Regions from separate parts of the Pseudovibrio sp. Ad5 genome, predicted to be linked through region 2. Evidence: predicted binding sites of a transcription regulator. Region 2 holds the regulator's gene; the other holds the start of a gene.
What was found. Region 2 encodes HrcA, which represses chaperone genes, less so after heat shock. Its sites were predicted from a motif close to GTTAGCACTCNCNNNNNGNGAGTGCTAAC; they were not measured.
Positions count from the first base shown of each region.

Region 1 (16,054 bases), on a different contig from region 2:
TGAGCCGTGCCATGAATGCCATGCGCAATGGTGCCCATGACTTTTTGACCAAACCTTACACAAGCGAAATGCTTTTGGAGAAACTTGAAGCACATCTGGGTGTCTTCAAGAGAGCGGCACCCTCACCTTCCCTTTCAGCCGCGACTGGCTCTGAGGCGATTGTCTCCAGCGACACGTCTGGAACAGCTGCTCAGTTTGAAGGGTTTGTTGGTGCTTCCAACCGCATGCAAAGCGTTTATGCGCAGATCAACCGGATGGCCACATCCAGCGCACCAGCCTTCATTACCGGAGAATCAGGTACAGGCAAGGAACTGTGTGCACAGGCGCTGCATGCCAGATCGGCACGCAAAGGCGGGCCTTTTGTCGCAATCAACTGTGGAGCGATTCCGGCCAATTTGATGGAGTCCGAGATCTTCGGTCATGCACGCGGTGCCTTTACCGGAGCAGATGAGGCCAGAGCTGGTGCAGCAGAGCTTGCCGATGGGGGAACTTTGTTCCTTGATGAGATCGGTGAAATGGAACTCTGCTTGCAGAGCAAACTTTTGCGTTTCCTTCAGACCGGCTCCATTCAACGGGTTGGAGAGCATAAACCACGCTCGCTGGATCTGCGCGTTATCTGCGCAACCAACAGAGACCCGAAAACAGAGATCACCGCAGGTCGCTTCCGTGAGGACCTGTTCTATCGTCTCCACGTGCTGCCGATCCGCCTGCCCGCTCTTCGGGAGCGCCGCGAGGACATACCGTCCCTCGCTCAAACATTCCTGAAGAAGTATGCAGCAGAAGAAAATCGCAGATTTCAGCGTTTTTCGACCTATGCAGAAGCTCTTTTGTTGCAGCACAGCTGGCCGGGTAACGTGCGCGAACTGGAGAATGTCATTCGCCAGCTTGTGGTCATGAATGACGGTGATGAAGTCACTGAACTCATGCTCTCTCCTTTACTGCGTGACCAGGCTGTTCCTGTTCTTTCCGAGATTGCCTTCAGCACAAGCGAACCGATGCCTTCCATGGGGCGGTCAATCGAACCGCTGTGGTTTCAGGAAAAGCAGATTATCGAGACCACGCTTGAAACTTTTGACGGCAACATTGCCCTTGCAGCTGCCGCCTTGGAAATCAGCCCCTCGACCATCTACCGGAAGAAGCAATCCTGGGCTGAACGAGCCGGTGCCTGATCAATTGCGTGGTAATTGCTTAACCATCGCATGAGGAATGTCTTCGTGACGCATATCTAAGCTGCCTCAACAAATGGGGCAGTATTGTCTCCCTTAGATTTAAGAGCTATACCACCGCCAAGAATCAGGTGAGTGCCGCAGATATTGTGTTCTGCTGGCTCTAGGGGGCTAACAATGCCATTTACAGTGAGAGGGATGTCAGCTTACGCAAAAGCTGCAGCCTGTTCTATTTTTGCGGTTGCTTTGTTGGGTAGCGCTGCATCTGCTGAAGACAAGAGTGCGCCGAGCGCTGGCTTTAAAGCTGCTCAGGACGCCTACACCATTGCCTGGCAGCAGCAGCCACTCGCTTTTACGGCAGCAAAATTCATCGCACTACCAGCTGAGAGTTATGGGGCTTACACACCCCTAGAGACGGCAGAGTTCCAGAGCGGTGATCCATTGACCGTTTATGCTGAGCCTGTTGGCTTCTCTTACAAAGAAATGGGCAGCACATATGCGATTGATCTGAGCGTTGACTTTGAACTGCGCAACACCACTGGTCAGGTGCTTGCTTCGCAGGACGGGTTTACCGCCTTGCACTCCGCAAGCTTCAACCAAATCCGCGAGTATCAGACATCTTTGAGCTTCAACCTTAAAGGGCTGCAAGCTGGAGACTATGTGCTGAAGGTGCAGTTTAACGACGAGAACTCGGAAAAGTCCGGCAGCTTTGAGCTTCCGTTTTCCATGAAGGACGCGCCTCTTCAGAATTAGAGCATGTTGCGTTCATATGCATTCACGCACCAAGCTCTAACTCTTTAATTTTGCGCGTATTCTTATCCAAAAACCGGAACCACTTTTCGGGAACACGCTCTAAGACCTGAAAGCTTCCTGTTAAAGTTCAAAAGCTGGCTTTGATCTTAAAGCCGGCTTTTCTTTTGCGCTGATTCCGGAAATTCCCGTGCAGGCAGCACAGACAGTCCATTCGTCTAGGGTGAGTTGAGACTGTCCCAGATTGCCCCCAATTTCTCGCAGTATTCCTATATTTTTTGCGCTCCAGAATATTTTTTTGCCGCTCTCTCCTTGACTATACCAGAGGGTGAAACTACATCATTTCACGGTTGTTAGCACTCTGCCTTTGGGAGTGCTAATCACTGTGGGCCCGCAAGGTTTCACCCACTCTCAAAGTTTTTAACCTTCGCGTCCGGGCGTTGCCTAAAAGGGGCGCTCGCGTATGAGAGGAAGAGCCAATTATGAAGTTTCGTCCGCTACACGACCGTGTTGTCGTTCGCCGCATTGAGTCTGAAGAAAAAACAGCTGGTGGCATCATCATTCCTGACACTGCAAAAGAAAAGCCACAGGAAGGCGAAGTTATCGCTGTTGGCGCTGGCGCACGTAAGGACAACGGTGAGCTGATCGCTATCGACGTTAAAGCTGGTGACCGCGTTCTGTTCGGCAAATGGTCCGGTACTGAAGTTAAGATCGACGGTGAAGACCTGCTGATCATGAAGGAATCCGACATCATGGGTATCCTGGCTTAATTCCAGGCCATTGTTGAGACCCCACGATCCCTTCTGTTATTCAAGAATTTAAGTGAGACAAAACCATGGCTGCTAAAGAAGTCAAATTCGGCTCCGATGCCCGCGACAAGATGCTTAAAGGCGTCGACATCCTTGCAAACGCTGTAAAAGTTACCCTCGGCCCTAAAGGTCGTAACGTTGTTCTGGATAAAGCATTCGGCGCACCACGCATCACCAAAGACGGTGTTTCTGTTGCGAAGGAAATCGAACTTGAAGACAAGTTCGAAAACATGGGCGCACAGATGGTGCGTGAAGTTGCTTCCAAAACCAACGACATTGCTGGTGACGGTACAACAACTGCGACAGTTCTGGCGCAGGCTATCGTTAAAGAAGGTGCAAAGTTCGTTGCTGCTGGCATGAACCCAATGGACCTGAAGCGCGGCGTTGACATGGCAACTGCTGCTGCTGTTGCAGACCTGACCGCACGTTCCAAGTCTATCTCTTCTACTGACGAAGTTGCACAGGTTGGCACTATCTCTGCTAACGGCGACACCCAGATCGGCGAAGACATTGCTGAAGCAATGCAGCGCGTTGGCAACGAAGGTGTTATCACCGTTGAAGAAGCTAAGTCTCTTGAGACCGAGCTTGAAGTTGTTGAAGGTATGCAGTTCGACCGCGGTTACCTTTCTCCATACTTCGTCACCAACGCTGAAAAGATGATTGCTGACCTGGAAAAGCCACTTATTCTCCTTCACGAGAAAAAGCTTTCCAACTTGCAGCCAATGCTTCCAATCCTTGAAAGCGCTGTTCAGTCTTCCCGCCCACTCATCATCATCGCTGAAGATGTTGAAGGTGAAGCACTGGCAACTCTCGTAGTGAACAAACTGCGTGGTGGCCTGAAGATTGCTGCTGTTAAGGCTCCTGGCTTCGGCGACCGTCGTAAAGCAATGCTCGAAGACATCGCTATCCTGACTGGTGGTACCGTGATCTCTGACGATCTGGGCATCAAGCTGGAAAATGTCACCATCGACATGCTCGGCACTGCAGACAAGGTGAACATCACCAAAGAAACCACTACCATTGTTGATGGTGCTGGCGAAAAAGCTGACATCGAAGCACGCGTTTCCCAGATCAAAGCCCAGATTGAAGAAACTTCTTCTGACTACGACCGCGAGAAGCTGCAGGAACGTCTTGCTAAGCTTGCTGGCGGTGTTGCAGTTATCCGCGTTGGTGGTGCAACCGAAGTAGAAGTTAAAGAGAAAAAAGACCGCATCGACGATGCCCTAAACGCAACACGCGCTGCTGTTGAAGAAGGTATCGTACCAGGTGGTGGTTGTGCTCTTCTTCGTGCAAAAGCTGCTGTTGAGAAAGTATCTTCCGAGAACGTTGACATTGAAGCTGGTATCAAGATCGTTCTGCGCGCTCTTGAAGCTCCGCTTCGCCAGATCTCTGAAAACTCTGGTGTTGAAGGTTCCATCGTTGTTGGCAAAATCCAGGACAACATTGCGGATGAGACCTTCGGCTTCAATGCTCAGACCGAAGAATATGTCAACATGATTGAAGCTGGCATCATCGATCCAACTAAGGTTGTTCGTACTGCTCTTCAGGATGCTGCATCTGTTGCAGGCCTGCTGATCACTACCGAAGCAATGGTAGCTGAACTGCCTAAGAAAGACGCTGGCCCAGCAATGCCTCCTATGGACGGCGGCATGGGCGGCATGGGCGGCATGGGCTTCTAAGCCAAGCCAACCAACGCTTAAACGAATTAGGGCATCCTTCGGGGTGCCCTTTTTTGCATTGTCACAAACAGCTTCAGCTAGGAAAAAACAACTCATGAGTGAACTAAAACAAAAACATCATGATATTTGGCAAGCAGTCAAAGACCAGATGTCTGACACTAAACTGCCGATTAAACTGAGAAATAATGTTCCTGACGGAAGTTACTACGACATCAAATTTGGCATACCGAACGCCTATCTGAGTCTCCATTACCTGGATGAAGAAAACTGCGCGAAAGTTATGATCAACTTTCGGAATGAGCCCGGCGAGGCCTACTTCAAAGAACTGCTACGCCAAAAAGAACATGTAGAGACAGAGATCGGTGCATCACTTGATTGGGACCCTGCTGAACATGCTCGATATTGCAGCATCGTGTTATGGAAGAGAGATGTTGATCTTGGCACCAACACGACAATGCCAGAGCTTGCGGACTGGTATGTAACCTGGCTCGGAAACTTCCATATGGCACTCTTCCCGCTGCTCTCTGCCATTCCCAAATAGCAATCGAAATGAAAGCACCTGAAATGGTGCTCTTATTTTTTGCATTAGGCTTCAATTTGCTCGAGTTTTAAACTCTCACCCTGATCTACCAATCTGCTTTGGCTGATAATCGGAGAAATTTCCTATGAAAAATCGTGTGGCGATGGTCTTTGGTGCAACTGGGCTGATTGGTTCTGAGGTGGTTCGGCTGCTGCTTGCCAGTGAGGCGTATGACGAGGTTCATGCAGTTGTGCGCAAAGATCCAGCGATTGAAGATGATAAGCTTCGTTTGCATCTGACCGATTTCAGCGATTTTTCCAGCCTTCAACTGCCAATGAACGTGACGGATGTGTTCTGCTGTCTGGGGACCACGCTGAAGGCAGCCGGCTCAAAAGAAGCGTTTTACGCGATTGACTTCCAGCTTGCCTACGACCTTACACGGTTGGCACGTGAAGCAGGTGCTGAGCAGTTTCTCATGGTTTCTTCGATTGGTGCAGCAGCGGGCAGTTCCAACTCCTATCTGAAGGTCAAAGGGGAGCTTGAAGAGGCGGTTCGTGGGTTGTCTTATGCTTGCACAAAAGTGTTCCGACCGTCTTTGTTGCTTGGTGAGCGTCAGGAACAACGCTTTGCTGAGGGGCTTGCCGCGTCGGTGCTGCCACGGCTTTCGTTTCTCTTTAAAGGCCCTTTGCGCAAATATCGTCCAATTGAGGGGGCAGCAGTTGCACGCGCACTTGTTGCCGGTGCACTTGAAGGCGGGAATGGTTTCAGCATTCTGCAAGGCGACGAGATTGCCAAGAGGGCTGGCTGAGCAGAATCTTATCCCCCTCGCCCAAATCACCCGCCATACTAATCCTATGTCCACGTACACGGGCAGCTGGCGGAGCGACCGTCAGTGTGGCGTGGGCTGGGCGGGGCTACCGGAAGACATAACGCATCCTCCGGCGGGTCCGTTGAAACACCCCTTGAAAGTCTTTAGTGCAGGGACCAAGCGGAAGCTGGTCACCCGATGGGCGTCTACACTGGCAGCTGCAGCTGTCAGGGACAAGTCAAACTGTCCTTTACAGCAACTGCCCTGACTGTGAGTTTCGAAGCAAAGCCTTGTGTTTTGTGAGACCTCACGTTGATGGGTAGGCACCTGCTCCCAATGCCTTTCGGTGGAGACCTTGTTTCATACAAAAACGCCCGGGCAAGGCGACAGCCAATGCCGAAGAAACTAATTTATATACAATGCGCAGGTATTGCCTGCTCGCCTTGCCCCTCCCGTTTCTCGGGATTTTAGCTTCACCACTGCATGAGAGGTCATGCGGTGCTTTTGGTGCTTGTGGTTTTACTCGCCAGCGACTGGCCTTTCAGCCGTCTTGCTGTCCCCTTTGTGGAACAGCTCGTAGATATCCTCCAGAGAGACACCTTTGGTCTCTGGTGCGCGGCGGATGGCGTAGACGGTTCCGATGCAACAGCATATGGCGAAGAACAGGAAGATCTCGGTGATCGTGAAGAGCTGGTTCAATTTGGGGAAACCGAACACAACGAGGAATGTGAAGACCCAGTTGACGGTTACTGCTACGACCATGCCTTTGGCCCTCAGGTAATTGGGGAATACCTCTGACATGTAGACCCATGGCAGCGGCCCCATGGAGAGGGAATAGGAGATCACGTAGAGGCAAAGACCTGAGACGGACAAAGCCGTGCCAATCCCGTCCCCCATGAGAAAACCTCCCACGATCAGGAACTGGGAGAGTGCGCAGGCGGGCAATCCGTAGACCATCAGGGGTCTGCGGCCAACGCGGTCAATAAGGAGCAAACTGGCAGCTGCGGCCAGAGCGAGTGCAGCGCCAAGCCCGACTGTTGCAGACAAGCGGCTTGCCTCCTCAGAAAAGCCCAGGTCGCCAAAAAGCTCCGGTGCATAGAGGATGACAGCATTGATGCCGCTGAGCTGTTGAAACAGGAAGGTGAAGACACAGAAACTGGTGATAGGCCGGTTTCGTGGATTGATGAGGTCCAGCCAACCTCCCTTTTGGTCTGCGACTTCGGCGAGGTCTTGTTCAATCCGCTTCACATTGCCTTTGACCCACGCCTCAGATCGGGTTGGTTCGATCTTTTCAAAGACGGCCTCAGCCTCTGCTGAGCGCTTTGCCATAACGAGCCAGCGCGGGCTTTCGGGGGCACTCCAGATTCCAAAAAGCAGAAACGCTGCAGGGATCGCGGAAAGGAGGAACATGAACTGCCAACGATTAATGGCTTCTGCGCTGTAGCCGAGATCAAGCGTGATCAGATTGGAGAGGTAGCCAATCAAGACACCAAAGGAGATCATGAACTGAAATGCGCCCAGCATACGGCCTCTGATCTTGCGCGGCGCAATTTCTGAGACATATTGGGGGCCAGCCATTGAGGACAGGCCAATCCCCATTCCGATGAGAGAACGGGCGAATGTGAGGATGAAAAGGTCTTGCGCCACACTGGATAAGACAGCTCCGGTGATAAAAAACAGGGCTGCGATGATGACCGTTGACCGTCTGCCAAATCTGTCGCTGAGATAGGCGCTCAGGTAGGCTCCGATCAAACCGCCGATGGACAAGGATGCGACCAGAAGCCCTCCCCAATACGCAGAGAATTCAAACTCTGCTTTGATGGGCTCATAAGCGCCAGCGATGACGCCTTCGTTGTAGCCATAGAGCAAACCACAGAGTACGGCGATACATGCCAGGAGGATAATCATGCGCATTCCCTTTAAAGACCAAGGGAAAGTATAGGCGGAGGTCTCTAACCAACCGGAGGACACACAGCCCTGAATTGAGCTGTTTTTCGCAAGACCCCAATAACGTTTGATCATATGCGGGAAAGAAAACCTAGATCGTTTCAGTGTCGCTATGATGATCCAGCGGCTTAAAACCGCACCTGTTAGGAATTACAGCATTGAGCTTTTCGCGGCCTTTGCCTTCAATTAAGCTTCCCGTCGCATGATCAGCGCAAGGCCTTCCCAAGCGCTTCAACCTTTGGCAACCAGGACTTACCATGATTGTTCTTCAGGATTTCCCCGCAGCTCGTTTTGATGAGTTTCAGATCATTTCCGTCTCTGAATACGCTCAGGACCTGATGGATAATCGCAGAATGGAGGAACAGGCCGCGCTGAAGAAAGCCGAGGAAGGCTTGTCAAAGGCCTTTCCAGAGGGAAAAAGCAACAAACACAATAAGCTGCTGAGCATCGTCAACAAAACGAAGGCTGGCGAAGTGGAAGTTGGGTTTCTCTGGTACTCCCTTCAGGATGATGCGTCTGTCTTCATCATGGATTTTCTGGTCTACTCAGAGCACCGTGGCAAGGGGTATGCCTCCAAAGCTCTTGAGGCGTTGAAGGCGACGTTCAAGAAAGATGGCCTGACGCAGATTGGACTGCGTGTTGCCCCCGACAATCACGGTGCCATACGCACCTATTACAAGGCTGGTTTTAACGTAACAGGCTGGAATATGTCCTGCGAGGTTTGAAGCGCGAACCATGCTCTCGCTGATTGACGTTTTGTTGAAGGGACTTCATTTCCGTTGAGGGCTGGTGGCTGCTAGGGTTTTGGAAATTCCAATGCATGACCTGATTTAAGGATCTGAGATGATTGCACGCAAAGCTGCAAAAGCCCTTGCCGTTCTTCCTTTGCTTTATGCTGTGAGCCAGCCTGCACAGGCTGCTGAGACCGAAACCGCAATTTTTGCTGGTGGTTGCTTCTGGTGTATCGAGTCCGACTTTGACAAGATCGAGGGCGTTCTTGAGACCACATCTGGTTACACGGGTGGCCGCAGTGCAAACCCGACCTACAAGCAGGTTTCTGTTGGTGGCACAGGTCATATTGAAGCGTTGGAAGTGAAGTTTGATCCGGCCAAGGTGTCTTATGAAGAGCTGCTGACAGCCTTCTGGCATTCCGTTGATCCAACCGATGCTGGTGGTCAGTTTTGTGATCGTGGTGAGAGCTATCAGACAACCATCTTTGCGACCTCTCCTGCGCAGCTGAAGGCTGCAAAAGCCTCCAAGAAAGCGCTTGGAAAGTCAGGTGAAGTGAACCGCCCGATTGTAACACCGATCCGCACTGCAGCTCCGTTCTATGATGCAGAAGATTATCATCAGAACTACTATGAGAAGAACCCGATCCGCTACAAGTTCTACCGCTATCGCTGTGGTCGTGATCAGCGCGTCAAGCAGGTCTGGGGTCCAAATGCTTACAAAGGTATCCCCGGCGAGCACTAAGGGCTTAGTATAGAACTCAAGAAGACCAGAGGCACTGCTCTGGTCTTTTGCTTTTAGGTGTGTTGTCGCAGGTCAGAGGAGATCCCTAGTCTTCGTAGTACATACGATAGATCCCTCCGGCAGAATCATCAGAGATCAACAAGGACCCGTCGCCAAGCTCGACCACGTCTACCGGACGGCCCAGATAATCGCCGCTGGCATCAATCCAGCCTGTTGCGACAATACTTGGGGCGCCAGCTTCTTCTTTCTCGTTGATGGGCACAAACACCACACGTGCGCCAATTGGCACTGAGCGGTCCCATGAGCCGTGCTGCGCGATGAAGACACCGCCCTTGTATTCTTCAGGGAACATATCGCCCTGATAGAACGTCATGCCCAAACTTGCGGCATGGGCATCCAGTTCGACTTCCGGACTCACCACGCCACTTGGAACAGGCTCATCAATGTAGTGCGGGGTACGGACCGTTCCGCCGCCATACCATGGGAAACCGTAGTTCTTGCCCGGCTCGGTGCCTTTGTTCAGCTCTTCAGGCGGGATGTCATCACCCATGCCGTCCACCTGATTGTCGGTAAACCAGAGATTGCCGGAGTTTGGATGAAACTCCAGGCCCACGGAATTTCTGATCCCGGTCGCATAGACCTGACGGTCCATACCATCTGCGGTGATGGAAATAATGCCGCCGATGCCGAGGCTGTCATAGAGTTTCAGTTTCATCTTGGGCGGGACGTTGTAAGGCTGGCCAAGAGAAATGTAGATGCGGTCATCCGGACCCTGATCACACACACGGGAAGAGTGATTATAGCTTTCTTCAGAGGGAGGGATAAGCATACCCTTGCCGACCAGCACCTTCACCGCTGGCTTGCCCTGCTCTTTATTTTCCAATGCGTTCGGAAAACTCAGGACACGGTTTTGCTCAGCAAGGACTAATGAGCCATCTTTTGTGAAACACACACCATTGGGGATGATAAAGGATTGATCTGGAGCGAATTGACGAACTTCTGCAGCTTTCTTGCCCTCTTCATTCGGAGTAACGACCCAGACTCTGTCCGTGGTCGTCCCTACAAAGACAGTTTTGCCATCAGGCGCGACGGCCATATGACGGGCATCAGGCACGGCTGCATAAGGCTCGATGTGGAAGCCTTTGGGCATGACCACAACTTCAGCGTTGCGAGCCAGAGTTTTCTGTTCTTCAGAGACCTGCTCCACAAACTCTGTTTTGACACCATCGACCATTTTGGTGGTCGTTGCTGCCAGAGATGTGGTTAGCAGCAAGGCGTAGGCGCACCCTGTCAGGACTCCAAAGAGAACGGGCTTTGTGGTGCACATCGTTTTTTCCTTCCTGAAGGGCTTAGAAATTTGACTGAGAAAATTTATCGGAATAATTGAAATGCTCTGCCTATTTGAGCCGTCACTATGCGCTCATTCAAAGTCTGAGGAGAATACTCAGATATGACGGGAATTCGGTTTATAGAACCACAAAAATTGAAGATATTCACTTAGCGGAAGTTGCGTTTTGTGGTGCTAGAATACGACACAACGTAAGTTTGAAAGTGTGGACAAAGAACAAAGGAAAGGTGCCCACTTGCAATTGCCTCATTTTCGTGCCAAACCCTACGCATCATCAAGAGAAGGGCTGGCGCCCTCGCCAACCTGCCTAACCGGGCAAGGTGGTCTCCGCCAAAAGGGATGTGGTTTCGAAGTGAGGACGCTGTCTTCATCATTCGTAACAACCAAGCGGTAGTTTCAATGGATTTTGCGCCAGTCCTCCTCGGGAAACCGATGGAGGATTTAATGTTTGATATTGCTGGTCAGCCACAGTCTGCATGGCAATCGTATGTATCTGAATATGTGCCTCAATCTTTGAGGGAAGCCGTCGCACACCTTGCCGACGAGTTTACTGCTGCCTATTTGCTGGATTGCCTGATTTTAGAAAAAGGGCTGCGCAGCCGGCTGCTTTCCAACTCCACACGCCAGCCGAATACGCCGCTGACCAATGACGAGCGCTCCGACCGGTTTGCTGTGCTGCTTCGGCTTTGGGCAGAAGGGTGTCATACAGTTGTTGACGAGCGCCTGTTTGCGGATACTGCACGCCGTCGTCCTGAAGAACTGAAAGCCTTGCGTGAGTACTTCAGGCAAAACGCGCTGCGCTCGAAAAAGAAATTCCCGAGCTAGTTAAGCTGCACTAAAATAAGAACTGATTTTTAAGCTGCGCGGCTGCCGAATTTTGCGGGAGGCGTGGCAAACGGGTCTGCGAACATTGCAAGCCACAGGCTCTGTGCGATGCGCTGTGCAGTTGCCAGAAGAAGCGGTGCGGCTTCTGCTGAGAAAATCGCATAGACTTCGTCTTCAAACAGGTCCATCCACTCATGGAAGTTCTCAGTGGTGACCCCTTGAATCCTCGCGTGAGCGGGAACCGGCTTGCCTTTATACGATCCAGTTTTTAGCAGCACTGACGCCCAAAAGTGCTTCATCTTGTGTAGATGCGGCCCCCAGTCCTCACCCATCTCTCTCAGGAAGATCGGCCCAAGCGTTTCGTGCTGGCGGACCTTGCCGTAAAAACTCTCAACCAGATGATTGATCTGGGCAGGTGTGATGGAAGGATCAAGCGGTGTCCGTTCACGCGCTGACATAACGGGAATTTTTGATGACACTGCTTGTTTCCTATTCCTGGTCCGCGATCCGCTTAAGCCTTGTTGTATTTAGCACGTTGCTCTTCAGAGATCACAATCGGTTTGCCGTCATCGTCAACAGCAACAAAGGTGAACTGAGCATTCGTAACCTTCTCGCGATAGCCAAAGCGGTGGCGCAAAGCCCAGGCCTCAATGGCAAGCGTTACAGAGGTTCTGCCAACACGGAGCACGTTGGAGTAGACACACATTACATCGCCTACTTTAACAGGGCGGATAAAGGTCATGCTGTCGATCGCAACAGTCACAACGCGCTCCATGGCGCACTGGCTTGCTGCAATACCGGCGGCAATATCCATTTGAGAGACAACCCAACCGCCGAAGATATCGCCAGAAGCATTGGTGTCTGCCGGCATCGCCATTGTGCGCGTGGTCAGTTCACCAATTGGCTGCTCTTCTTCGACAGCGTCTCTTGTATCATTCATAGTTCTAAAGCTCCGTAGATCCACCAGAGGAAATGCTATGCATGGCGAAGCTCAACTACTCAAGCAGGGATCATCGCCATATGGAAGCAATCAACAACCTGGGTCGCACATTTCTTGGTGTTGGCCCGAGCGGTTTCAGCAACGCATTCATCGACTGCATTCTCGAATAATTTCAACCAGCTGGCAATATCATCACTGCATACCTGCTTTGCAGCACCACGATACTTGCCAAGTGGACGACCAGAATAGCTTCTGTCTTTCATGAGAGCGGAGCACCAGAACCGCACGGCCTGAGCTTCGTAATCCTCCCAGTCGCACTTCATGCTATTTTGGTAGACCGATGCCAGCTCGCCATTGTGACGGAGTTTTTCTGAATGACTGGCAACCAAAGCACGCACTTGAGAATGCGTCAGGTCAGGATGGATTGGTGTGCACTCGTCCTGCGGGCGAATGTCAAAATGCTGATAGGTCATCTCGGTGTTTCAGGAGCCTTGTAGGGACAAGGCCCATGCCCTTCTTGTTACTTAGGGTCACTTTTACTCAAATACCGAGTTTAAAGCTCTGCGGCAGCTCGTAGCACCTCCGGCTTTTCGAGGCAGTAATATCCAGAGAGGCGGCTGATTACACCTTCTCTCTTCCAGACATTGAGGACGCGGCTGACGTTCTCCCGAGCCCCACCAGCCATATTGGCGATTTCAGCCTGAGAGATCTTATAGTGAACAAGAATTTTGTTGCTGTCGACTTTTTTGCCAAATGTTTCAGAGAGTTGCAGCAGCGTCTGCGCAACCCGGCCATTGAGTGGCAAGAAGGACCGTGCAGCGAGTGCATCATTTGAACGACGCAGGCGGGTCGCTACGATTTGCAGCATGTGACGGTAAACAGCGGGGTTTTCATCGGCATAGCGATAAAATGCAGCTTTGGAGATAAATGCAAGCTGGCTCGGCTTGAGTGCCGTTACGGTAGCGGAGCGCTCACTGCCATCAAGCAAAGCAATTTCACCTACCAGAGAGCCCTGCCCGAGAACTGCGAGCAGCTGCTCACTGCCATCCAGCGAGACGACGGAGACTTTCATGCTGCCTTCGATGATTGCGTAACAACCATTGCCTGGATCTCCGGCCTTGAAGAGAACTGCGCCGGATTTCAATGACATAGGCTGAGCTATCTCAGAGAGACCGTGTGCGTGTTCCTCAGCCAAACCCGACAGTGAAAAGCTGTTTTGAAGGAGTTCTTTGAACTTTGTCATCTTGCCACAAGATCCTGACGCGCCGTAGATTCAGTTTTTTAGTTTAAGCTGCATCAATATAATTGATGATTTTAATTAGGTCTATCATGCGGCCATTTTGTGACCGGAGTCACAGAGATGTTCTTTAGTTTTAGGCAAATTAGGGGTGTTCATAAATACCCCAACGTTTATGGCAAATTCAAAAGGAACGATCTCTTCAACCGCAGGAAGAGATCGTTCTTAGAACAAGAAGATATCTTTTTCCATCAAAAGAAACGGAAATTCCTCACTTATCAGGAACTTCAGCTGGTTCTCACGGGATGAGCTCTGGCGTACGTTTTTCTTTTTGACGGGTTGGGCCTGCTCTTCAGGATAGGATGGCCGACATAGGACCATCGCTGAATCCTGTGCCTTATTGATTCCGTGCCAGAAGAAATCTCTCAGATCCGTGTCCTCATCAGCCATTGGCAGATCTGGTCCTGAGAATATAGTTTCTAATCCGGCTTTGGTGGCGCGCTTTGAAATGGAGTTGCTCGATCGACTAACACCAGCAGGCAGTACCAGTGCAGGCTCTCGTCCTGCCATCATGCTGAGCACCGTGATGAGCGCTGAATGCACGGCAGGATGCTTTGCGAGGTTTCCCTGAATGGCAACAAATGCTGGCGGACGGGCATAGACCTCTTCGAACAGATCCACTTGTGCGGCGATCTCAGCGGCGATCGCCTCTTCCGGTAGCATCTTCATGGGGCTGCGCATTGCGTACCACCACGGCGCGGGGAACGTCTCCCCGAATACGGTCCGGCCAAAATCGGTGAGCGGTCCGGCGGGCTTTGTCAGTGTGACTGTCAGACCGACCATGGTTTCATGTTCGGCCCAGGCAACCACGTCACGCAGCTGATAGAACTCCCTCGACCACATCTTGCCAGTGACAACGCAGCCTACGGCAGAAAGCCGACCTGCGATGATTAGATCGCAGATCGCCCGGTCAACACCGTAGCTTTGCCCAAATTCGAGACTCGTCAAGAGGATGCGCTTCATCGCGCGGATCTCCCAATCCAAAAGGTTCAGGAGTACATTTAACAAAGCCTGCAAATTTAACGCAACGGAATCTCAGCTGTTTCAGTTGGATTTCAGGGGCTGTTTCGGGTCTGACAATCGGTAGACCCGTACATTTTCAATAGCTGTTTTTCCGAATAATCCCTTATTCTCTCGGGGGATGGTCTTCAGCAGCTCAACCTGATTGAAGTTAGTTTTCAGCTTTTGTGAGCGGTCTCTTCTTTCCTCGGTGACGTACAGCATGTCACTATTTTCGGGATTTTGGAGATTATCGGGAATCATTGCATAGCGCATTCGCTCAGGAATTCCGTAGACTTTGAGGTCTGTCTTCTTGAGCGCATCCGACATTTGGCCAGTCAAACCATAGCTGGTTGTGCCAATCCAATTGATGTCATTCGCGTCTGCCAACTCGGTTAGTTCATCCCCAATATCTTGCCAGCCGCGCATCTGGTGCGTTGGATCTTTACGGCCCAGAGATGTGTTGAGCGGGGTGTAGGCGTGGATATAGACCACGCCAGCGACAACGACACCCAGGCCGACTGTAGTCGGGGCAAGCACCTTGAACCAGCGACCAACATTGGCAGGCGGATAAGCTGCTGCAATACCAGCGAACATGGCAAGTGTCGGATACATTGGTGCTGGCCAGTTGCCCTGAACACGCGAATGGAGTGAATGGAAGAGTAGATAAATCAGGAACGGCAGGACCGTCAGAACCAGCAGGCTGGCCGTGTTGTCTTGCTTTATCATTTTGCGGATGACGCGCCACGCACCAACCATCGCAATGATAAAGACGAGCGGGTTCAGTAGGCCTGCAACAGCGCCTATGAACTCGCCAATGTACTTGACGGAGTACCCTTCCGGTACAGAACGCCCAAACTGCTTTACAAAAGAAATCCACTCATGCTGCGAGTTCCAGTAAAGTACTGGAGAGAAGATTGCGATTGCCAGTGCTCCGCCGAGCCACAACTGCCAGGACAGGAAGTATCTGCGGTTCTCCGGCACCCACACCAGCCAGAGAATAATCCCTACCCCCAGAAACAACACGGAGTATTTTGAAAGAAGGCCTAATCCTGCAAAGATACCAGCCAGAATCCACCAGTTCGCATTTTTGGATACCGTCAGCTCTGCCATGGCCCATAAAACCAGTCCCCAGAAGAAAACAGAGGGGGCGTCAGGCGTAGCTAACAATGAGCCGACACCAATCAGCAAACTTGCGTTGAAAAACAGGACTGTCCAGCCAGCGACATGGGCGTCATACAGGATTTTTGCAGTTCGCCAGAGCGCAAGGGAACCGATTGCAGCAGACAGGATACTGATGAAGCGAACGCCAAGTGCCGTGTCACCGAACAAGGATTGGCCAAGCCAGATCCAATAAGCGACCATTGGCGGGTGGTCGTAATAACCCAATGCAGGATACAGCCCCCACAAACGATAGTAGGCTTCATCCTCAACCAAATCGACATTCATACCAGTTGCCAGCCGTGCCAAAGACAGCACGGCGACAATCAGGA
Region 1 covers NZ_LMCH01000064.1:142,722-158,775, reverse strand. The annotation lists gene PsAD5_RS22130 (sigma-54-dependent transcriptional regulator) at 1-1,169, shown strand, start outside; gene PsAD5_RS22125 (hypothetical protein) at 1,344-1,919, shown strand; gene groES (co-chaperone GroES) at 2,399-2,686, shown strand; gene groL (chaperonin GroEL) at 2,752-4,404, shown strand; gene PsAD5_RS22110 (DUF4268 domain-containing protein) at 4,499-4,945, shown strand; gene PsAD5_RS22105 (NAD-dependent epimerase/dehydratase family protein) at 5,070-5,732, shown strand; gene PsAD5_RS22100 (sugar porter family MFS transporter) at 6,252-7,640, opposite strand; gene PsAD5_RS22095 (GNAT family N-acetyltransferase) at 7,937-8,404, shown strand; gene msrA (peptide-methionine (S)-S-oxide reductase MsrA) at 8,523-9,152, shown strand; gene PsAD5_RS22085 (PQQ-dependent sugar dehydrogenase) at 9,238-10,479, opposite strand; SAM-I-IV-variant riboswitch at 10,767-10,897, shown strand; gene PsAD5_RS22080 (hypothetical protein) at 10,945-11,325, shown strand; gene PsAD5_RS22075 (group III truncated hemoglobin) at 11,355-11,804, opposite strand; gene PsAD5_RS22070 (acyl-CoA thioesterase) at 11,837-12,265, opposite strand; gene PsAD5_RS22065 (group III truncated hemoglobin) at 12,325-12,738, opposite strand; gene PsAD5_RS22060 (Crp/Fnr family transcriptional regulator) at 12,819-13,508, opposite strand; gene PsAD5_RS22055 (ChbG/HpnK family deacetylase) at 13,728-14,525, opposite strand; gene PsAD5_RS22050 (glycosyltransferase family 39 protein) at 14,607-16,054, opposite strand, start outside.
Region 1: groES (co-chaperone GroES) is a predicted target of HrcA. The motif match lies at 2,269-2,297, and genes of this name have one in related genera.

Region 2 (16,054 bases):
CTGCTGGAAGTATCCATGATCGCTTCCATTTCAGGAGAGTTGGAAGATGGCGCTTTGAGCAATCAACGCCCCTTCCGGGCACCACATCACTCCGCATCCATGGCTTCACTGGTTGGCGGAGGCATAAAGGCCAGACCTGGCGAAGTGTCCATGGCTCACAATGGTGTGCTTTTTTTGGATGAACTGCCAGAGTTCGATAGCTCCGTTCTGGACAGCTTGAGGCAGCCTATTGAGAACGGTGTGGCGACGATTGTTCGCGCCAATTATCGGGTGAGCTATCCATCCATAGTGCAAGTGGTTGCTGCGATGAACCCTTGTCGTTGCGGATATGCAGGAGAACCGGGACATACTTGCAGGCGAGGCGATAAATGCGCCAGTTCTTACCAGTCGCGAGTGTCTGGGCCTTTCGTGGACCGGATGGATTTGCAACTTCATGTTCCCGCGGTTTCTGCAAGAGACCTGATCAGCCCGCGCACTTCTGAGAGTTCGCAGGTGGTTGCTCAACGTGTAGGGCGCGCTCGTGCAATACAGCAAGCTCGCTATGCCTCTCTTGGGTTAGATATCACTGTCAATGCACATGCCAGTGCGCGGACTATCGAGCAAATTGTTGCATTGGATCAAGGCAGTAAGGAATTAATTGAACAGGCCTCCATACAATTTGGTCTTTCTGCACGTGGCTACCATCGTGTTTTGAAACTATCACGGACAATCGCAGATATGGACGGGTCAGAGTCCGTTCAGCGTATTCACCTGGCCGAGGCCCTGAGCTTCAAACGCTCTTCAGCCTATTTGGCCGCAGCATAATCTGGTATATCCTACCAATTGAATTTTACTGATTTACCGAAATAGTTCGGGTGGAGCAAAAGCTGTGTTGAAACGGAGACTGAAAACTGAGGAGAGCACCCATGTTGTTACTCAGGCTCGCGTGTCTCTGATTAAGCAAAGCGAAATCACCGAGAAATCCTCCTTTGTTCTAAAGAGCCTCTCCATTTTTGTGGGCGTTATATGCTTGCTGATTGCGCTGCTGCTGACCGATTGGCAATCCTTGCAAGGTTTCTATGTTGTATTGCTTGCATTTGGGGCTGGCGCTGTCTTGTTTCGCCGGTTTCCAGCAAGTGATGTTATCGCCCAAAGTTGGAAGACAGCTCAAATCCAGAGTGAAGTGGAGCAACTTGAAGACCCATCTGAATTAGCTAGCGATACTGACTGGCAATTACGTGAAGCGGATGATCGGCATCGTTCCATTCTGGATGCGCTGGGCGCTATTGTGATCCGTTGTGATAGCAATGGGGTGGTGCTGTCAGTCAATGATGCAGGTAAACGCAATTTTCCAGCTGGGTTTGGAGTTGAGATCGGAGGAGCTATTCATCTGCCTTATGCCGATGACTTTACTCCTGATCTTGAGGAAGGGGCTGCTGGGACTACCGAAGACGTTGCTTTGCGCACAAAACATGGCACCCGCTGGTATTCACTCCTGCGCCTGAGCATTCGTGATGGCAGCGGTGGAGCTCCTATCATTCAGTGGATCCTGACGGATGTCACAGATAGGCGACAAGCAGAGCAAAAACTGCGGGAAGATCGCGATCATGCTGCAAATGCCAGCGAGGCAAAATCTCGCTTCCTCGCGATGGTCAGTCACGAAATTCGCACGCCTTTAAACGGTGTCTTGGGCATGGCAGATTTGTTGGATGACACGACAACCACTGCAGAGCAGCAAAATTACATTAATGCGATCAGAACTTCAGGCTCCACACTTTTGATGCTCATTGATGAGGTACTTGATTACTCCAAGATCGAAGCAGGAAAGCTGGAGTTGGAGACTGGCAATGTTGAACTTGCTCCGTTAGTGGAACGCGTTGTGGAGCTGCTCTCTCCCAAAGCCCATGCAAAGGGGCTACAGATTGGTTCATTTATCAATCCAGCCGTACCAGATACCATCCAGAGTGACCCGGCACGGTTGCAGCAAATCCTATACAATCTAGTTGGAAACGCGATCAAATTTACAGAAGAAGGCGGTGTTTCTTTAGTCCTGCAAGTCACTACGGATACTACAGGCCACCACTTGCTGGAGTTCGCTGTTCAAGATACTGGCCCCGGCATGGATGACGTCACAGCAGCTCGCATCTTCCGGGAATTTGAACAGGGTGAATATGGGCGAGACCGCAAGTTCGATGGAGCAGGCCTGGGCCTGGCAATTTCCAAACGACTCGCGGAACTTATGGGAAGTTCGCTCACCGTTCAAAGCCAGCTGGGTTGTGGCTCCACTTTCCTTCTTGAGATGCCAGTTGATGAGATTTCAGAGGACTTTGTAAAAGAACATAATGATCGTATCGCGATCATAACCAGCAATCAGATTGAGGCCGACCTCGTCTATAAAACGCTGAGCACAAGCGGTTACAATCACACCAAGGTTCTGGCAGCAGATGAACTAGAAGGTTTGTCTCCTACGATACAATTTGACCGTTTGCTTGTCGGTGAAGAATATGTAGAACGCATTCGCAATTTCTATGGGCGGCAATCTGAGAGTGCGCCGGAGATCTTTGTCCTCATTAAACCTCAGGAACGAGCTCGAATTGCCGACATCAAAACTGGAGAGTTCTCCGGTTACTTGACCCGTCCTGTTCGTCGCAGCTCACTGCTTCGGGTGCTCTCACCCAGCTCACTGCAGACTGACGAGGTAGACAAAGATATAGCAGAAGAAGAGGTGGCATCTACACCACAAGGCCAGAGTACAAATCTCAATGTGTTAGTGGCCGAAGACAATCCAATTAACTGGACGCTGGTTCAGGCACTACTGGACAAATTGGGCCACACATCCTCGCTTGCTGAGGATGGGCATAAGGCTGTTTCGCTCTGTGCCAGCGGCTCGTTTGATATTGTGCTCATGGATCTGCACATGCCCGGTCTGGATGGACTTGAAGCCATCTCAAAAATTAGAGGCCGGGAAGAAAAATCTGCATCGAAAGTGCCAATTTATGTTGTTTCAGCAGATGTTATGCCAGATGCAAAAGAAGAGGCTCTTAATGCTGGAGCAGACGGTTTTTTAAGCAAACCCCTAAAAAAGCAGGATCTCGAAGCTGTTTTAAAACGCTATGCTAAGGGATAGCTCGGTATATTTAGCCTGTTCAATATCACGAGGCGGTTGTTATACTCAGATTAACCGCGACCGCAGCATTGTTTAGCAGATGTGAGCGTCGTTACGCGGGTAAATGTTGGTGTTATGTCACTCAACTGTCCTAAAATGGGCTTATATCACAGATTGACTACCCAAAATTGACATGGGTGACTCGATTGGTGCAAATTCAGAAAGGCGTTCTCATTATTGCATTGTTTCATAAACACCTAAGCAATATGAGATAATAATAGTATGGCTGGATCTGGACATATCTCCCCGATGAAAGTCCTAAAAAAGTTTACACCGAGCAAGTTGTCAGGGCGACCTGCGCCGCGGTGGATCCCTCAGGCAATGCTTGGAAAAATGCCGGAGGCAGGACAAAGCCTCGGTAAGGTCGGCCCACTTGAGGTTCGTCTTTCCAACGGAGCCAAAGAACTCAAGCAATCTCAGCGTTTACGCTACGAAGTGTTTTACGAAGAGATGTCCGCTATTGCAGATGCACAAACGCAGTTATCGCGTCTTGATCGCGACAGTTATGACGAGATTTGTGATCATCTATTGGTCGTTGATCACAACAGTCAGGTTCGCAACAAACCATTTTCCAAACTCAAGCCGCAGATTGTAGGCACATACCGATTGCTCCGTCAGGAACTTGCACAGCTCAATGGCGGTTTCTACACAGCAGGTGAGTTTGATATTCAAGGGATTCTGGATCGCCACAGTGATCTGAATTTCATGGAACTCGGTCGTTCTTGTGTTTTGAAACCTTATCGCACCAAGAAGACCGTAGAATTGCTATGGCATGGCATCTGGTCTTATGTGCTGACGCACAATGTAGATGTAATGATTGGCTGTGCCTCTATCGAAGGTACTGATCCTGATCTTCTTGCTGAGCAGCTTTCCTTCCTGCATCATTTTGCTAGTGCACCAGAAGAATGGCACGTATCAGCGCTGCCGGACCAGTATGTAGAAATGAACCGCATTGCGAAAGATCAGGTGGATCAACGCGCTGCGCTGCGTTCTCTGCCACCGCTGATTAAAGGATATCTACGCCTTGGCGCCTATATCGGTAACGGAGCAGTTGTTGATCACCAGTTCGGTACCACTGATGTTTTGATCATCATGCCAGTGTCCAAGCTGAACTCACGCTATGTGAACTACTATGGTCAAGATGCCAGCCGGTATTCCAGCTGATCACAGAGCTACTAGTATCTCAAAATGGAGAGGGCGGGTTTCCGCCCTTTTTTATTTGCGTAGAAGCGCTAGCATCTCTGCATATTTTTGGCATTTCTCAGCCAACTGCGCGCAATTCACCCCAATAGCTTAACGCTCAATTAAGCGTGTTTCCCTAAAATCGTTCGTGTTTTGTATCCAGGTTGCGATCTCCCTCCCAAGCGGTCAGCAGCCTGAGTTTGTTCAGGCTTGCTCAATCTTTCATGGCAATATTTGCCCAAAATTTGAGTGATCGGTACTGGGGTGTTTTAGAGTTATGGCGACAGGCCAAAATGGAAATGGCAGAAAACGGAGGCCAATGCGCCCCGGGCAACGCCCTTCCGGCAAGCCGCCTCAACATCCCGAAGGACAGCGGCCAAAACGCCCAGCACAACCTCAACGCCCACGCTTACAAGGCGTCGCATTGCGTCCGGACGAGGTCGAAGATTATATTCGCCGTCCGAGCAAAGCCAACGCTCCAAGCAAGCAATCATCATCAGGGCAACGCTCTTCACCGCAAAACCCAACGGCACAGGCCAGAAAACCTGCTCCTCAGCGTCCCAGACCTGCGCAAGGAATGCCAGTCAAGAAGCCTGCCAAAAAACCTAGCCGCAAGGCACGTCAACAGACACTGGCAGCTCTTGATGCAGCGACCTCTTCTGGCAAGCCAAAGAGCCAAAGCAAGTTTCGGCGGTTCTTGTGGAAGTCCTTTCGCTTTTCCATGTATTGGAGCGTCGTACTTGGCATTTGGGGGATCGTCGTTGTTGGCGGAATTCTCACCTATTACGCTGCGCATTTGCCACCAGCTTCGGAGTGGGCTGTTCCACAACGCCCACCTAACGTGCGCATCGTTTCAGCAAACGGCACCTTGATTGCCAATCGTGGCGATACCGGTGGAGAGGCGGTCCGTCTGGAGCAGTTACCTACGTATCTGCCTGAAGCTGTGATGGCTATCGAAGACAGGCGGTTCAGGTATCATTTCGGCATCGATCCAATCGGTCTTGCCCGCGCTGCATTTGTCAATTACACCAGCGGGCGCACTGTGCAGGGCGGGTCAACACTCACACAGCAGCTGGCGAAGAACCTGTTCCTAAAGCCTGAGCGCACCATGCGACGTAAGATGCAGGAAGTGGTGATGGCGCTGTGGTTGGAGTGGAATTACAGCAAGGACGAAATTCTGGAGATGTACCTTAACCGGGTCTATCTCGGAGCCGGGGCTTATGGTGTTGATGCCGCGTCGCGGGTTTATTTTGGTAAATCCGCTCATCTCATCAACCTCGCTGAAGCGGCAACCATTGCAGGACTGCTGAAAGCACCTAGTAAATATGCACCCACACGCAATGCCGCTCTTGCAGAGGGTCGTGCGCAGGTGGTGATCGCATCAATGCACAAGGCTGGCTTCATCACCGCTGATGACGCCAAGAACGCATTGTTCAACCCAGCGCACGTGGTTACAAGCCACAACAGTAGCAGTGGCAATTATGTTGCTGATTACGTGATGGAGTTGCTACCCGGCTTCGTCGGCTCTATTGGTGAAGACATCATCGTCGATACCACCATCGATTGGGATATGCAGCAAGCGGCAGAGACAGCGCTGACCACTCGAATTGCGGAGTCTCGCCGAGAGTTTAATGTCACTCAAGGCGCGGTTGTTACGCTCAATCGCAGCGGTGCAATCCGTGCTCTGGTTGGTGGTGTTGATTATCGGAAAAGCCAGTTCAACCGCGCTGTATATGCACGCAGACAGCCGGGATCTGCTTTCAAACCGTTTGTCTATCTTGCGGCGTTAGAACGGGGTATGACTCCTAATACTGTCCGCAGGGATGCTCGTGTCACCTACAGGGGCTGGACGCCGAAGAACTACACCAAGCGATACTACGGCGATGTGACATTGACGCAAGCGCTTGCATTTTCGATCAACACCGTTGCAGCAAAGCTGGCGCATGAGGTTGGCCCAGCCAATGTGGCGCGTACAGCACGTCGTCTGGGCATTACATCCGCGCTCAAGTCCAATCCATCCATCGCTCTTGGAACTTCAGAGGTTACTCCGCTTGAGATTGCAGCTGCGTATGTGCCTTTCTCCAATGGCGGATATGGTGTCGTTCCTCATGTGGTACGGCAAATTCGAAATGAACATGGCAAAGTGCTTTATCGCCGATCTGGTGACGGGACAGGACGCGTTGTTCGCGGAGATAAGCTGAGTGAAATCAACACTATGATGGCGCAGACAGTTTATGGAGGCACAGGAAAGCGAGCTTTGCTGGCTGGTCGACCGGCGGGAGGCAAAACCGGTACAACGCAAGGCTACAAAGATGCGTGGTTCATTGGTTATACAAACTCACTCACCACTGCGGTTTGGCTTGGGAATGATAATAACAAGCCGATGAAGAAGGTGAGTGGAGGTACACTACCAGCAGAAATCTGGGCATGGGTGATGGAGACAGAGCATCAGGGTATCCCGATTGCCAGACTGCCGGGTGTGCCGATTAATCTTGCCGAAACATCACCATTGTTGAAACCGGGCACTGCGCCTACGCGTCGTCAACCAACATTTGTGGCAGCTCCTCAGCCACCAAGGCCTGCTGTTCAAGCAACAACAGCTCCGCGCCCGCAAAACAACACCAGCACAAGCCCTCTGGACCTGCTTGGAAGGTTGTTTGGCGGTGGTTAGCTATTCCTGTCCGTAAAGGTGAAGTTGAGAGCCGTGCTCTTTGAGCCAGCGTTGGGCTTGCTTTGTGTGGGGTGCTAACTGCTCACAAACACGCCAGAACTCTGGTGAATGATCCAGTTTCACCAAGTGAGCAACTTCGTGAGCGGCTACGTACTCCAGAATGTCGGGTGGTGCCATCACAAGGCGCCAGGAGAACGATAGTTTCCCATCATACGAGCAGGATCCCCAACGGCTCTTGGTGTCTCGTAGTGTGATGCTATGATAGTTGCGTCCAAGCTTCTTTGTGAAGTGTTGTACGTGTGCCTCAAGAGCTTCTTTGGCTGATTTGCGCAGAAAATCTTTGGTTTTACGATGAAAGCTTTGGGTTTCGCCCGGCAGCAACAACAGCGGTTCATCCGTCTCTTCTTCGAGATCAAGCTTCGCAAGCCCACGCAGTTTGCCAGAAGACCGCAAGGTGTGCAGGACACCTTTAATGGGGATGCGCGCACCCTCTTCAAATTTGATGGTATCCGGACGAGAACCCAGTCTTTGCTTCAACCACTCGACTTGCCGGTTGGCGAAATCCTGGGCTGTCTTCAAATTGCCACGGGCAGGAACAGTGATGACGGGTGTTGGGTCTCCAGGGGGAATTCTGAGGATATAGCGCTTTGCTCTGGAGTTACGCTTCAGGCGGATTTGCAGAGGCTTATGCCCCAGATCCACCTCAATAAACTCCGGCAAAACCTTTGTCGCAAAGAACCCCATATCACCTCAAAAATTGCACTGGTCGCTCTCGTTATTGCAGAGAAAGGGGCGATTTGAAAGTCGACCAGTGCGAATTACTTTAGCGCGTGTGTTGCTTTGCGAGTAAGCCTCAACGCACAAAAGGGTGCCCTGCGAAAGCAGAGCACCAGATGCTTGTTATGAACCTTTGAGAACCACTAGATTGCTTCACCAGCAGATGGCTCGCCTGGACGGTTGTGGCGGTTTCTCATGAAGCGGTCGAATTCTTCCTGATCTTTAGCCCGACGCAGGTCGTTCATGTAATCATCGAATTCCTGACGCATGCTATCAAGCTTTCTGCGCTCTTCTTCCAAGCGGGTCAGCTCTTTTTCACGGTAGTCGTCAAATGCAGCATTACCGCTGCGGGTCGCATTTTGCATATTGTCCATCGTATTTTTCAAGTTGCTACGATTCCACTGGCATTTAGCTTCACGCTTCCAGCCATTAAAGTTGTCGCCCCATAAGATGTAGGCAAGCATAGCAAGGCCAAGAGGCCAGAAAACTACGAATCCAAGAACCATAAGTGCAATACTTAGAGGATTCCAGGAGGGTTTTATTGCATTTACATTCATTAAAATCACCCCTTTCTCAAATCAACAAGCTTGAGATGGGATGATTTTATTTTACTTTCAAGAGATAGAATGAAATTTTATTAGACGATGGGTTATCTTCACTTACGTTCAGTTGGAATGCACTGCTTCATTGAGACGGCGTGCCTGCTCAACCCAATTATCCCGGACCATGCGTCCGCGAATATCCAAACGATCGTCCAGCGCCGCGGCCTGATGTTCTGTCAGATTTGCAATTTGCCAGTAGTGGAAGATACCTGCGCCGTTCAAAGCCCGCTCTAGTTTAGGTCCAACACCGCTGATCAACTGCAGGTCATCTGCAGCGCCTTTTGGCTCAGCAAGCAAGATTTCGCGTAGTGGGTCACCCGCAATTTTCTCGGAGGTGTTTTCACGCAGGGTCTTTTTCGCTGCACGTTTGGAAACTTGCTCCGCGCGCACGTTTCTTGGATTATCCTGAATGAACTTGACGATACGTGGCGCGATTTCAGAACGATACTTTGAACCGTTAAACACACCGTAGTGGCCTACACCCGGCTGGATGTAGTGCAACCGGCGGCTGGATGGGATGTTTTCAGCCAGTTTTTGAGCCGCTTGGGTTTGGCCAACACCAGAAATGTCGTCGTTTTCGCCTTCAACAGTAAACAGCGCCGTGCCGGTGATCTTTTTCGGATCAACCATCTTGCCACGATGCATCATTTCGCCTTTTGGCAACGAATGCTCGATGAACACGGTCTCCACGGTTTGGAGATAGAATTCGGAGGTCAGATCCATAACAGCGAGATATTCATCATAGAAGTCACGATGCTTCTCAGCGCTGTCACCATCACCCTCAATCAGATGCTGGAAGAAATCGCGATGGGCAACCATGTGCCGGTCCAGATTCATGCTCATGAAGCCAGAGAGCTGGAGGAAGCCCGGATAAACCTGTCGTGTGAAGCCTTTGTGGGGGAAGGGAACTTCCATGACAACATTGCGCTTGAACCAATCGATACCTTTTTCGACGGCCAGATCATTCACGGCGGTTGGCGCCTCGCGGGTGTCAATTGGGCCACCCATCAGCGTCATAGTCGCCGGAGCGCATTTGTCTCCGTTCTCTTCCATCAAGGCAACGGCGGCATAAACTGGAACGGATGGCTGGCAAACCGCCAGAACGTGCGTATTTGGCCCCAGATAATGCAGCATCTGCATGATGTATTCGATGTAATCGTCCAGGTCGAAACGGCCATCAGCTACAGGCACCTGTCGCGCGTCTTCCCAGTCCGTGATGTAAACATCCAGATTTGGCAGTAAGGCTTCAACAGTGCCGCGCAGAAGAGTTGCATAGTGGCCAGACATGGGTGAGACGATCAGAATTTTAGGATCGTCTTTTCTGCTTTGAGGTAAATCACGCTTGAAGTGCAACAGGCCGCAAAATGGTTTCGCCCAGATGATTTCTTCCGTGATGTCTACTTCTTTGCCATCCACGACAGTGGTGTCGAGCTCAAACTCCGGTTTACCATAACGACGGGTTACGCGCTCAAGCATCTCACAGGATGCAGCAACCGTGCGACCAACCTGCGTGTGTGACATGGGATTGAGCGGGTTTTGAAAGCACAATCTTGTCATGTCTGCTGCAGCCCGGACAGGGGACATCGCTGCATGGTTCATTTCATACAAGTGGTAGAACAGCACAGAATGTTTCCTCCCAAGACGTTCGCTTCAGCCAACTCTTGTTCATGTAATTCTTGATTTCCGCAACACGAATACACTTTAGCCCGAAGTGCTGCACCGCAAAAGTATAGACAGCTCTATACCTTTTCAGCAACATAGACTCATGGAGAAATTCAAACCAACCTTAACTTGCATTGAAGATCAATAGGTTCTTCACCATCGCTGAGGTACATGTCAGTGTAATCAATTATGTTGCATTGCACAATATGTAAATTAATACCCCAATCGAATCGAGTAATTCGACTGCAATTATTTCACTAAGTTGAAATCGCTAATGAATTTTATTTGGGAATGCTAATCGGAAGCCAGCTCAGCAATTACGGCATCCAGTAGGGGAAAGCCTGCTTGCGTTGCACGCAGGCGAGTGTTGCTCACCCATTCTACCATGCCGTTTTCCTGCAGATTTAACAATCTCTGCGGATTGAACTGACGGCCAGAGAGCTGTTCATAACGTGGTACGTCAATGCCTTCATGCAATCGCATACCCATCAACAACAACTCGTCACCCTGCTCGCCATGACCAAGTATGTCTTCAGAGATAGAGCCGTGGCCCTGACTTTCAACCAAACCTAGCCATGTTTCCGGATGTTTTTCAGTCGAGGTTGCCAGCTTGGTGCCATCTTCCAGCGTCAATCGGCCGTGTGCACCAGGTCCAACACCGACGTAATCACCATAACGCCAGTAAATGAGGTTGTGCTGGCACTGAGCGTCAGGCGCCGCATGGTTTGAGACCTCATAGGCCGGCAAACCGCGTGCTGCGGTGACCTCCTGTGTCAGGTCAAACATGTCTGCGGCTAGATCAGGGTCCAGCATCTCCAGCTTTCCAGCTGCATACAAGCGCTGGAACATGGTGCCGCTTTCAATGGTGAGCTGATACATGGAGAGGTGATCAGCGGCCAGATCGATAGCACGGTTGAGCTCTTGCTCCCATACCTTCAAGGTCTGATTGGGGCGGGCGTAGATAAGATCAAACGAGATGCGCGGGAAAGTTTTGCGCGCAATTTCAACAGCTCGAATCGCCTCCGAAACAGAGTGCTGGCGACCAAGGATCTTCAGCTCTTTGTCATCCAACGCCTGAATACCAACGGAGAGGCGGTTTACGCCTGCAGATCTGTAGCCTGCAAAGCGGGTTGCTTCCACGCTGGTTGGGTTGGCTTCCATGGATATTTCAGCGGTGGACGGCAGATGCCAGAGGCGCGCAACTTCATTGAGGATTGTCTCAACGGTTTTCGGCTCCATCAAAGATGGCGTGCCGCCGCCGAAGAAGACGGAGTCAACTGTGCGACCCGGCACCATCTGCGCATAACGTGCCAGCTCTGTTGCCAGAGCTTTGGCGTAATGCTCCTGCGAAACCGGCTGGTGGCGCACGTGGGAGTTAAAGTCGCAATATGGGCATTTTGCCAAACAAAAAGGCCAATGCACGTAAATCCCAAAGCCGCCAACCGGTGACACAGTCATTCTTTTTCCTTTGCGTTTGCCAGCTCATTTGCACGAGTTCTTATCCGAAAACTGGAAGCCACTTTTCGGGAACGCGTATTACGCCGGCAAGCACTCTTTTTGAAACTTAACAAAGGCACGGGCGCGATGAGACAGCGCTTCGTCTTCTTTTGTTTTGTGTTTTTCTTGCTTGTCCATCTCACCGAAGGTTCTATCAAAACCCTCCGGAACGAACATTGGATCGTAGCCGAAGCCTTCCAGACCGCGCGGAGGCCATGCCAGGTCGCCATGGATTTCACCACGGTAGAACTGAGTGTGCCCATCCGGCCATGCCATGCACAGCACAGCAACGAAGTAAGCGGTCCGGTCTGTAGCGTTCGTTTCGGTCAACTTGTCCTGCACGGCCTGCATGGCCACGCCGAAGTCTTTACCTGGCCCAGCCCAACGTGCGGAGTAGATGCCCGGATCACCGTTGAGGCCGTTTACACAAAAACCGCTGTCATCTGCAAGGGCAGGCAGGCCAGTGGCTGTTGCCGCAGCAAGTGCTTTGATTGCAGCGTTTGCTTCAAACGTGTCGCCATCTTCCACTGGCTCTGGCAGATCCAGATCACCAGCAGAGAGAACTTCAAAGCCATGCGTTGCCAGCATGTCCTGAATTTCGCGCAGCTTGCCCTTGTTGTGACTGGCAAGCACGAGCTTGCCAGGTTCCAGGCGGCGGTTTTCTGTTGTGTCTGCCTGCATCAGAGCACCGTCAGCTTTTGCAGCTCAACCAGTTTGGAAATGGACTGTTTTGCAAGACCCATGAGCTGGCCGAGTTCTTCTTCGGAGAATGGCTCACCTTCAGCAGTACCCTGAATTTCAACGATGCCGCCTTTGCCAGTCATGACGAAGTTTGCGTCAGTGTCAGCAGAGGAATCTTCGATATAGTCCAGATCAGCAACCGGAGTACCTTCGTAGATACCGCAGGAGATCGCTGCGATGTGGTCTTTGAGAACCTTATCGGTTTTGACCATGTCGCGCGCTTCCATCCATTTCAGACAGTCGTGCAGAGCAACCCATGCGCCGGTGATGGACGCTGTACGGGTGCCGCCGTCTGCCTGAATGACATCACAGTCAACGGAGATCTGACGCTCGCCCAGTGCACCCAGATCAACAACAGCACGCAGAGAACGACCGATAAGGCGCTGGATTTCCTGAGTACGGCCAGACTGCTTGCCTGCAGAGGATTCACGGCGCATACGATCATGAGTTGCGCGTGGCAGCATGCCGTATTCTGCAGTTACCCAGCCACGGTTCTGACCACGGAGCCACGGCGGAACACGCTCTTCCAAACTTGCGGTACACAGAACATGGGTATCGCCGAATTTGATCAGGCAGGAACCTTCGGCATGTTTGGCAACACCGCGCTCCAGGCTGACTGGACGCATTTCTTCTGGTGTACGTTTGGATGGACGGTTCAAGGCAAGCTCCCTCGGGTTGCTTAATAGCTACAAATTCACAAATGGTATTGCGGATCTTTTAGCTGCGGATTGCCGTTAGCGCAAAGGCTGGTTTTGGTTTGAGAGGCTATTTTCTGCTAAAAATGAGTTTTGGCTGTTCAATTGTCCTGTGTTAGGGATTGAATACAGGCTTTAGCCCAAACCTGCTGTTGATGTGGAGTACCGATACCGTGACGAGCGTTCCTCCTTCTGTCCCTCTTGAGGATCTTGATGAACGTTCCCGTGAGGTCTTCCGGCGGATTGTTGAGAACTACCTTGATACCGGCGAACCGTTGGGGTCTCGCAACCTTGCACGCGGGCTTTCGCAGCCTCTGTCTCCGGCCTCTATTCGCAACGTAATGGCAGATCTGGAGCACCATGGGCTGCTCTACTCTCCGCACACCAGTGCTGGACGCTTGCCGACGCAGTCCGGTCTTCGTCTGTTCGTGGATGGTTTTTTGGAAGTTGGCGACCTGACCAAGGAAGAGCGCGAGCAGATTGCCGTGCAGGTGAAGGCTAAAGGTGGTGAGAAAACACCGGAGCAAGTCCTGACCGAAGCCAGTCAGATGCTATCTGGCCTGAGCCGCGGGGCGGGGGTTGTTCTTTCCAACAAGACAGACACCACTCTTCGCCATATCGAGTTTGTGCAGATTGAGCCGCTAAAAGCGCTTGTCGTGCTGGTGAGTGAAGATGGCTCCGTTGAAAACCGTGTTGTCGATCTACCTGCTGGCTTGCCTCCATCTGCGCTGACCGAAGCCTCGAATTACCTCAACTCCATCATCCGGAACCGCACGCTAGCCGATGCGCAATCTGCGCTAGTTCGGCAGCGAAACGAATTTCAGGCCGAGCTGGACACGCTGACATCCAAAGTAGTCGATGCAGGTGTTGCTGTTTGGGGTGGAGACAAGAATGATCCCGGAACACTGATCGTGCGTGGACGCTCCAACCTGCTGGAAAACGTGGGTGCGAAGGAAGATCTGGAGCGTATTCGCCTGCTATTTGATGATTTGGAAAACAAGAGTGAACTGATCCGCCTGCTTGATCTTGCAAAGGGCGGCGAAGGCGTACGTATTTTTATCGGGTCAGAAAACAAGCTGTTCTCGCTTTCCGGTTCTTCCTTGATCGTGTCTCCATACCGCGATAGTGAACAGCGCGTTGTGGGCGTTCTTGGTGTTATCGGGCCGACTCGTCTCAATTATGCGCGTGTCATTCCCATGGTGGATTACACAGCCCGACTGGTGAGCCGTATGCTCGGTTAAACTACTGGAGTCCCAATTGCTTTCCCTTACAGCTTCTGAACTGGAACGTTATGCCCGCCACATCGTCCTGCGAGATGTCGGTGGTCCTGGGCAACAGAAACTTAAAGCTGCGCGCGTTCTGGTAATCGGCGCTGGAGGACTGGGCGCACCGGTTCTGCAATACCTGGCGGCGGCTGGCGTTGGCACCATTGGTATTGTTGATGATGACGTTGTTTCGCTGTCTAACCTTCAGCGTCAGATCATCCATGACACGGAGAAGCTTGGCGAGCCTAAGGTTGCCAGTGCAGCGGAGGCGATTGCTCGGCTGAACCCGAATGTGCGCGTTGTTCCGCATCCGACACGCATTAGTGGGCAAAATGCCATGGCGTTGATCAACGATTACCATATCGTGGTTGATGGCTCTGATAACTTTGCCACCCGTTACCTCGTTTCGGATGCGTGCTTTTATGCTGGCCGTCCTTTGGTTACGGCTGCTGTGGGCCAGTTTGACGGCTCTGTTACGCTACTGAAACCATTTGAGCGCGATGATGAGGGCAATTACATCAACCCAACTTATCGCTGCCTGTTCCCCAAACGCCCTGAGGCTGGCTCCATCCCGACCTGCACAGAGGCAGGCGTTCTGGGTGCTTTGACAGGCCTGGTTGGTACACTGCAGGCACTTGAGGTGATCAAAGAAATCGTTGGGTTTGGTGAAGGTCTGGTTGGGCGCTTGTTGCTGGCAGACACACTGAGCATGCACTTTGAAACCATCAAGTACAAACGCTCTGCAAAGAACCCGCTCAACGGCGACACCCCAAAAACATGGAGTGAAATGCTGGAAATTGAGCACGGCTGATCCAACTTAATTGAGTTACAAAAGAAAACGGCGGAGAATTTCTTCCCCGCCGATCCCGGCCTTTCCGCCACAGAAGGCCTAGCCCCATTCAGGCAAACCTGTCTCACCAGCATTGCCAGACACACTGCATTTGCAGCACACCGAAGAGAGGCTTAAAACGTTTTCGCCAAGCTAAGCTTGAAGGACCGACCTTTGCCTTCGGTTTCACTCAGATGCGCTGTGTGTTTCTGATCGAAGATATTGGTCACGCTTGCGCGCACTTCTGAGCCTGCAAGGAACCCATCTTCAGGCTTCCAGGCTAAACGCGCACTGTGCAGCGCATAACCTGGCGAAGCATCGTCAGCATCGTTCACGCGATCCTGTTCTGCGTATAAATCAGAGCGCCAGGAAACATCCAGATTATAGTCAGTAATCTTATATCCTACTGAAAGGAAAAGATTATCTGCCGCTACGCTATCCAGATATTCATCATCAGAAAGGTTGTCACCCCGTGTAACTGAAGCACCCAGATTGCCGTACCAGCTGTCAGAGGAATAACCTGCTTCTAATTCGATGCCTTTGATCCGCGCCTCATCAATAGCAGTTGTGATTGTCTTGCCCGTTGCATGATCGCGAGAGGAATAGAGGTAGTTGTCGATGTTGTTGTAAAAGGCCGTTACTTTGAAGCGAAGGCTATCATTTTCCAACAATACGTCATTGAATTTAAAGCCTAAGCCAGCTTCAAAATTGTTAGATTTTTCTTTTCCGAGATCGGTAAAGCCATCACCCGAGAAAACTTCATCCAAAACTGGCATGCGTTCTGTGTGTGCAACAGAACCAAAGACATTCAGCCAGTTTGTCAGCTCGTAAATTGCTGCAAGTTTTGGAGAATAGGCCGTCTCATCCAGATCTTTACGCAGAGCCACGCCAGTCCCCGGCTTCAGGCGAGAATGGTCAACACGCATTCCAGGAATGAGTGTAAGGCGGTCATGAATTACAAACTCAGCCTGCCCGAACACACCAAGAG
Region 2 covers NZ_LMCH01000066.1:497,645-513,698, forward strand. The annotation lists gene PsAD5_RS27365 (YifB family Mg chelatase-like AAA ATPase) at 1-804, shown strand, start outside; gene PsAD5_RS27370 (hybrid sensor histidine kinase/response regulator) at 869-3,106, shown strand; gene PsAD5_RS27375 (GNAT family N-acetyltransferase) at 3,467-4,309, shown strand; gene PsAD5_RS27385 (transglycosylase domain-containing protein) at 4,605-6,998, shown strand; gene PsAD5_RS27390 (M48 family metallopeptidase) at 6,999-7,742, opposite strand; gene PsAD5_RS27395 (DUF2852 domain-containing protein) at 7,919-8,332, opposite strand; gene phaZ (polyhydroxyalkanoate depolymerase) at 8,441-9,961, opposite strand; gene hemW (radical SAM family heme chaperone HemW) at 10,334-11,497, opposite strand; gene rdgB (RdgB/HAM1 family non-canonical purine NTP pyrophosphatase) at 11,576-12,217, opposite strand; gene rph (ribonuclease PH) at 12,217-12,936, opposite strand; gene hrcA (heat-inducible transcriptional repressor HrcA) at 13,128-14,213, shown strand; gene PsAD5_RS27425 (HesA/MoeB/ThiF family protein) at 14,230-15,048, shown strand; gene PsAD5_RS27430 (TonB-dependent receptor domain-containing protein) at 15,201-16,054, opposite strand, start outside.